2 linked regions of the Methylomagnum ishizawai genome follow. The protein of the gene in region 2 interacts with the protein of the main gene of each other region in a pairwise test. Links are inferred from orthologs where the notes say so. Each region holds a gene or a part of one and is shown on either strand. Other genes may lie near its edges.

Region 1 (3,213 bases), 620 kb from region 2 along the record:
CTCCAGCCGTTGCCGCGCCGCCTCGACCAGTTGCCCGGTCAGGTCGATTTCAAAGGGTACGATGGGTCCGTAGGACGCATCCATGTACTGAAGGTTCTCCACCACATGGACCACGCTCAACTCGGCCTGATGACGGCGGGACAGGTCCAGGGCGCGTTGGGCGACCCGCCCGCCATGTTCGGAAAAATCGGCCCCTAACAAGATATGTCGGTAATTCATGCCCGGCCTCGCTCAACCTGGGTTGGAAAACAATAGGTCCATCAGTTCGACACTGCCCGCCATATAGGCCAAGGCCAAACCGAGTCCCAGCGCGTAGGACGAGGACAAGGCCTGGCGCAACACATGGCCGATGATCGCGATCTGCCACAACAGGAGCAGCGTCACCACCGTCAACACCAGCTCCCTGCTCTCCCCGGACCAGCGCGACCACACCAACAGCGGTAAGGCCAGGGCGCTGATCAGGGTATCGCAACCCAGGGCGGCGGTGAAAGTCTGCAAATACCGGGGGGTTTGATGGGCCAGGACCAGGACGATCCACAGGAACCCGGCCAGCAGCCCGATCCCCACCAAGGATTGCGCGATGCCCTCCAGCCAATCGACATCCAACAGGGCCAAGGCCAGCGCCACCGCCAGGTTGGTGGCCGCGACCAAGCCCAGCAGGAAGATCGAGGCCGGCACATCGCGCGGGCCTTTATTGAACAAGGCGACATCCAGGAACAACCTAATCAACGGCACCGGGGCGTCCTCCGCACGGCCACATCAAGACTCCATGCCTTCGGCCTCGGCGGCTTCCAAGGCTTCGCCCGCTTCCAGCCAAGCGCCTTCGGCTTCCTCCAGGGATTTCTCGACGCCCGCCTTTTCCAGCAGCACGGCTTGCAAGCGGGCCTTGGCCTCGGCCAGATATAGCTCGGGATCGGCCAATCGGGTTTCCAAGGCTTGCTTCTGGGCGGCGAATTTTTCCATGGCCGCTTCGGCCTTTTCCAAGGCGAGGCGCAAAGGCCGCAGCGCCTTGCGACGGTCGGCGTCGGATTTGCGCTGGTCCTTGCGCGAGGGCGCGGCAGGTTTGGCGCTATCGCTATCGCGGGCGTTGCGGCGGGCGGACAGCCACAGCCGGTAATCGTCCAGATCGCCCGAGAATACATCCATGACGCCATCCGCCACCAGCCAGAAATCATCGGCCACGGTACGTAGCAAATAGCGGTCGTGCGAGACCACGATCAAAGCGCCCTGGTAATCCTGTAGCGCCAGGCTCAGGGCGTCGCGGGCATTGAGGTCGAGATGGTTGGTGGGTTCGTCGAGCAGGAGCAGATTGGGCCGCTGGTAGATCAACAAAGCCAGGGCCAGCCGGGATTTTTCGCCGCCCGAGAACGGCGCGATGGGGTCGAGGGCTTGGTCGCCCCGGAAGCCGAAACCGCCTAGGAAGTTGCGTAAATCCTTCTCGGTGGCCTTGGGATCGAGCTTTTGCAGATGCCAAAGGGCGCTGTGCTCGGGCCGCAGTTGTTCGAGTTGGTGCTGGGCGAAATAGCCGATCCTGAGGTCCTGCGCTGCCAGCCGCTGGCCCGCCAGCAAGGGCAGTTCGCCCGCCAACAGTTTGACCAGGGTGGATTTACCCGCGCCGTTCGGACCCAAAAGACCGATACGGTCGCCCGGATTCACCGTGAGCTTGGCACCGCTGAAAATAGTCTTGTCGCCATAACCACCGGCGGCATCGTCTAGCTTGAGCAGCGGGGACGGCAGTTTTTCCGGCGGCAGGAAGGCGAACTCGAACGGCGAATCGACCTGGGCCTGGGCGATCAATTCCATGCGGGACAGCGCCTTCAACCGGCTTTGCACCTGCCGGGCCTTGGTGGCCTGGGCGCGGAAGCGGTCCACGAAAGAACGCACATGGGCGATTTCGCGCTGTTGGCGGTCGTAGGAGGCTTGTTGCTGGGCCAGGATTTCGGCGCGGCGGGTCTCGAACGCCGAATAATTGCCGGTGTAGAGCGTCAAGCCTTGATGCTCGATATGGAGGATGTGGTCGGTGAGGTCGTCGAGGAAATCGCGGTCGTGCGAAATCAGGAGCAAGGTGCCGGGATAGACCGACAGCCAATCCTGGAGCCAGATGACGGCGTCGAGATCGAGATGGTTGGTGGGTTCGTCCAGCAGCAACACGTCGGAACGGCACATCAGGGCTTGCGCCACATTCAACCGCATCCGCCAACCGCCGGAGAATTCCGACACCGCCCGCCGCTCGTCGCCCGGCGCGAACCCGAGTCCGTTCAACAGCTTGGCGGCGCGAGCCGGGGCGTCGTAGCCGCCCACCGCCTCGAAACGGCCATGGGCATGAGCCAGGGCCACGCCATCGTTGGCGGCTTCCGCCTGCCGGAGTTCGGCCTCGATCTGGCGCAGTTCGCGGTCGCCGTCCATGACGTAATCCAGCGCCGTGCTGGCACTGGCCGGGGTTTCCTGGGCTACATGGGCGATTTCCAGGCCGGGCGGCATGGAAAACTCGCCGGTTTCGGGATGCAGCGTGTCCAGCAACAGACCGAATAGGCTGGACTTGCCCGCGCCGTTGGCCCCGGTGATGCCGACCTTCTCGCCCTTGTGGATAGTGAACGAGGCATTCTCGAACAACAGGCGCTGTCCACGCCGCAACGCCACGGCCTTGAAATTGATCATACCCAGCCCACCCCGCCGCCCGGTGCCGCCGCCGTCCGCATCAGGCGGCCTGTTCGAGGCGGGCGTCGGCGTCCTTGAGGAACTCCCGCAAATCCCCGGTTTTCACGGTCGCGTAGGGCACGATCAGGGCCGTATCCAAGGTCACGAAAATGAAGACATAGCCCTTGATCACATCGATGCGGAGGATATCGGCCCAGGACACCCGCGATTCGCCGACGCGGCTGACCTCGACCAGGGCATCTTGCTCCGAACGCAGCTTGTACTTGCCGAGGATGGCGGCCATGTCCGCGTCCGAATACATCCTGCGGATGCGCTGGCGCATCTGCCATTTGAGGAATACCGGCGTCAGCAAGCCCCAAGCCACGGCGGTGACGGCGACATAGATCGCGGATAGCGTGTCCTGATAGTAGAACCAGAGGAACATGGACAACACCGCCAAAACGCCCGGCACGATCCCCTGATGGCGGCGCAGGACTTTTTGCAGCCCTTGGGAATTCTTGAGTTGGTGGTCGTTGAAAGCGAGCAAATCCTGCTCGCGCACTTCGTATTCGATCT
Region 2 (3,719 bases):
CCCCTCCCGGCCCGTGCCTTGGATGGCGGCGGAGTCCAGCCCATGCTCGGACAGCATCCGGCGCACGGCGGGACTCAGGGTCGGCGGGAATTCGGGCCGGGGTTCCGGGGCGGCGGCGGGCGGCGGGGCGCTGGGCTTGGGGGGTTCCGGCACCGGGGCCGCGGCCGCGGGCTTGGCCTCGGTGTCGATGACGGCCAGCAATTCGCCGCTGGTCACCACATCGCCCTTGTGGCGGAGGATTTCCAGCAGGACGCCGTTTTCCGGCACCGGCACTTCCAGCACGACCTTGTCGGTTTCGAGGTCGATGAGGTTGTCGGACTTTAGGACCGGGTCGCCGGGCCGCTTGTGCCAGTCGAGCAGGACGGCGTCGCTGACGGATTCCGGGAGGTTAGGGACTGTGACTTCTATGCGCATGGACGATCCTGACGGATTGTTGAGGGTTCACGGCCCGGAACAGCGCGTCTTCCACGACTTTCTTCTGCTGTTCCAGGTGGCGGTGGAATTGGCCCACGGCGGGCGCGGCGGACATGGGGCGCCCCGCGTAGCCGAGGAGGATGTCTTTTTCCAGGAGGGATAGGAAACGGTGCTTGATCTGGTGCCAAGCGCCCTGGTTCTCGGGTTCTTCCTGGCACCAGACCAGTTCCCTGAGGTTGTTGAACGGGGAGAGCTGTTCCAGGAAATAATCGAATGGGAACGGATAGAGTTGCTCGATGCGGATCAGGGCGACATGTTCCAGATGTTCCTTGCGGCGGGTTTCCAACAGGTCGTAGAACACCTTGCCGGAACACAGCACCACGCGGGTGATCTTGTCGGGATCGTGCGGGTCGATCTCGCCGATGACGTTGTGGAAATGGCCCCGCGTCAGGTCTTCCAGGGGCGAGATCGCCAGCTTGTGCCGCAACAGGCTTTTCGGGGTCATCACGATCAAGGGCTTGCGGTAGCGCCGCACCAGTTGCCGCCGCAGCAGGTGGAAAATCTGGGCCGGGCTGCTCGGCACGCAGACCTGCACGTTCTGCTCGGCGCACAGTTGCAGGTAGCGTTCCAGCCGGGCCGAGGAATGCTCCGGTCCCTGGCCTTCGTAGCCGTGGGGCAGCAGCATGGTGAGGGCGCACAAGCGGCCCCATTTGGTTTCGCCGGAGGTGATGAACTGGTCGATGACGACCTGGGCGTTGTTGGCGAAATCGCCGAACTGGGCTTCCCAGATCACCAGGGTCTCGGGTTCGGAACTGGCGTAGCCGTACTCGAAGCCCAACACGCCTTCCTCCGACAACAGGGAGTCGTAGATATGGAATTTGCCGCCTGGCCCGTCCAGATGGTGCAACGGGACGTGGGCCGCGCCATTGTCCTGGTCGTACAGCACGGCGTGGCGGTGGAAGAAGGTGCCGCGCCCCACGTCCTGGCCGCTGATGCGGACGTTGTAGCCTTCTTTCAGCAGGGAGGCGTAGGCCAGGGTTTCGGCGAAGCCCCAGTCCATCGGGATTTCCCCGGTCGCCATCTTGCGGCGGCTGTCCATGACGGCGGCGGTCCTGGAATGCAGCGAGAAACCGTCCGGCACGCGGGCGATCTGTCCGGCCAGGCCGCGGGCGGTGTCGAGGTCCAGGGTCGAATCGTAGTCCACGCTCCATTCCGCGCCCAGATAGCGGTCCCAACTGGTTTTCAGGTAGCTGGCGGCGTCCGGCAGCACCGGGCGCGACACGATCTCGTCGCGCTTGAGCGAACCCTGGTAGTCTTCCTCCATGCCCAGTTCGTCCTCGCGGCTGATGACGCCCGCCTGGATCAAGGTTTCGGCGTAGAGCCGCCGCACCGGCGGATGCTGGCGGATGAAGCGGTACATGGCGGGTTGCGTCACCGCCGGCTCGTCGGCTTCGTTATGGCCGTGGCGGCGGTAGCAGATCAGGTCGATCACCACGTCGCGCTTGAACCTCATGCGATAATCGACCGCTAGCTGGGTCACGAACAGCACGGCCTCGGGGTCGTCGCCGTTCACATGGAACACGGGTGCCTGGACCATGTTGGCCACGTCGGTGCAGTACAGCGTGGAGCGGGCGTCGAACGGGTTGCTGGTGGTGAAGCCGATCTGGTTGTTGATGACGATGTGGATACTGCCGCCGGTGGTGTAGGCGCGGGTTTCGGCCATGTTGAGGGTTTCCATCACCACGCCCTGCCCGGCGAAGGCGGCGTCGCCATGCACCAACACCGCCAGCACCCCGGTTTCGCCGTCGCCGTCGCGGCGGTCCTGGCGGGCGCGCACCGAGCCTTCCACCACCGGGCTGATGATTTCCAGGTGCGAGGGATTGAAGGCCATGGCGAGGTGCAGCGGACCCTTGGGCGTTTGCAGGTCGGAGGAAAAGCCCATGTGGTATTTCACATCGCCCGCGCTGGCGTGGGGCGGGGCGCTGGTGTAGGTGCCCTCGAATTCCTGGAACAGGGAACCCGGTTTCTTGCCCAGGATGTTGATGAGGACGTTGAGGCGTCCGCGGTGGGCCATGCCGATCACGATTTCCTGCGTGCCCTGGTCGCCGGCCCGCTGGATCAACTCGTCGAGCAGCGGGATCATGCTTTCCGCGCCCTCCAGCGAGAAGCGCTTCTGGCCCACGTATTTGCGGTGCAGGTATTTCTCGATGCCCTCGGCGGCGGTCAGCATCCTCAAGAGCCAGCGCTGGGATTCGGCGTCGGGCAAGGCCCAGGTGGTGGCGGTTTCCAGCCGTTCCCGCACCCATTGCTTGATCTCGCTATCGACGATATGCATGTACTCGGAACCGATGGCCCCGCAGTAGGTGCGCTTGAGCCGGGCGATGATCTCGCGCAGCGGCAGTTTCTTGGAGCCGCGCATGATATCGACGTAGAACGGGCGGTCGAGGTCGGCGGCGTCGAGGCCGTAGTGGGCCGGGTCCAGGTCCGGCAGGGCGGGGGGCGGGGCGAGCTTGAGGGGATTGTTGTCCGCCGCCTGGTGGCCGCGGGTGCGGTAATGGTAGATGAGCCGGTCCACGGCGGCCTGCTTGCGCAGGGCTTCCTCGATATCGGCGGGCATCGTCGCCGTGGGCGGGGTGGCGGGATGCAGGCGCACCGGTTCTTGGATGGACTTGAATTTCTCGCGCCAACTGGGATCGACCGATTCGGGATCGCGCTGGAAACGTTCGTACAGGTCTTCGAGGAAACCGACGTTATCCTCCGCGCAAGCGGAGGACTCTTCGAATAGGTATTTGAGCGTGTTCATATTGCCGTCTTGGAATATCCACTGGGTGTCTTCGATGGGTGGCCGGGACCGCGTGGCCCGGTGGGGTGGCCCCATGGCAGGTATGATGTGGTGGTGCCGCCTGGGCGGAGGTCCAGGCACGGATACGGGATGGGGCTGGGGCGGTGCGGGGCACCGGTCGGAAAGGCGTAGGTCGGCGCAACGGATGGGGGACGTGGCTGTTGGGTCATTGGGGTGTGTGGCCGTCCGGCGTTTACTTTAGATTGTAGGACTAGAGCCGCAACAAATCGACCCTAACCTTGTCGCGGGGCGATTCATTGCTTACCCTCAAGGCGTGGCTTGGACCAGCGGAGTGAACGATATGTTCGATGGCATGGTGGGTCGTTTACCGATTTTCGACCGGGGCTTGGAGGTGTTCGGCTATGAGCTGAGGTTTTGCGACCGGGCAGCCCTGCGCCGGGGCGGGGGCGGCGTGGCCGGGCCGGAGACCTTGCGCGAGGCCAGCCATTGCCTGTCCCTGGCC

What was found.
Region 1: the proteins of B9N93_RS11425 (region 2) and B9N93_RS14165 interact in binary tests that used the Escherichia coli proteins (3 or more experiments, as listed by UniProt). The link is inferred for Methylomagnum ishizawai from one-to-one orthologs.

Annotation. Positions count from the first base shown.
Region 1 is NZ_FXAM01000001.1:3,194,401-3,197,613, forward strand. Bases 210-3,105 are described here. They hold B9N93_RS14165 (ATP-binding cassette domain-containing protein), read right to left. Parts: upstream 2,659-3,105; coding sequence 760-2,658; downstream 210-759. Other genes in these bases: B9N93_RS14155 (universal stress protein), read right to left, coding at 210-219; B9N93_RS14160 (hypothetical protein), read right to left, coding at 232-735; B9N93_RS14170 (YcxB family protein), read right to left, coding at 2,699-3,105. Outside these bases: more of B9N93_RS14155, read right to left, coding at 1-209; more of B9N93_RS14170, read right to left, coding at 3,106-3,213. UniProt on the Escherichia coli protein: Genetic data indicate it may be involved in ribosome assembly or function.
Region 2 is NZ_FXAM01000001.1:2,569,543-2,573,261, forward strand. The notes cover bases 189-3,590. They hold B9N93_RS11425 (2-oxoglutarate dehydrogenase E1 component), read right to left. Parts: upstream 3,218-3,590; coding sequence 389-3,217; downstream 189-388. Other genes in these bases: odhB (2-oxoglutarate dehydrogenase complex dihydrolipoyllysine-residue succinyltransferase), read right to left, coding at 189-414; B9N93_RS11430 (EAL and HDOD domain-containing protein), read left to right, coding at 3,558-3,590. Outside these bases: more of odhB, read right to left, coding at 1-188; more of B9N93_RS11430, read left to right, coding at 3,591-3,719. UniProt on the Escherichia coli protein: E1 component of the 2-oxoglutarate dehydrogenase (OGDH) complex which catalyzes the decarboxylation of 2-oxoglutarate, the first step in the conversion of 2-oxoglutarate to succinyl-CoA and CO(2).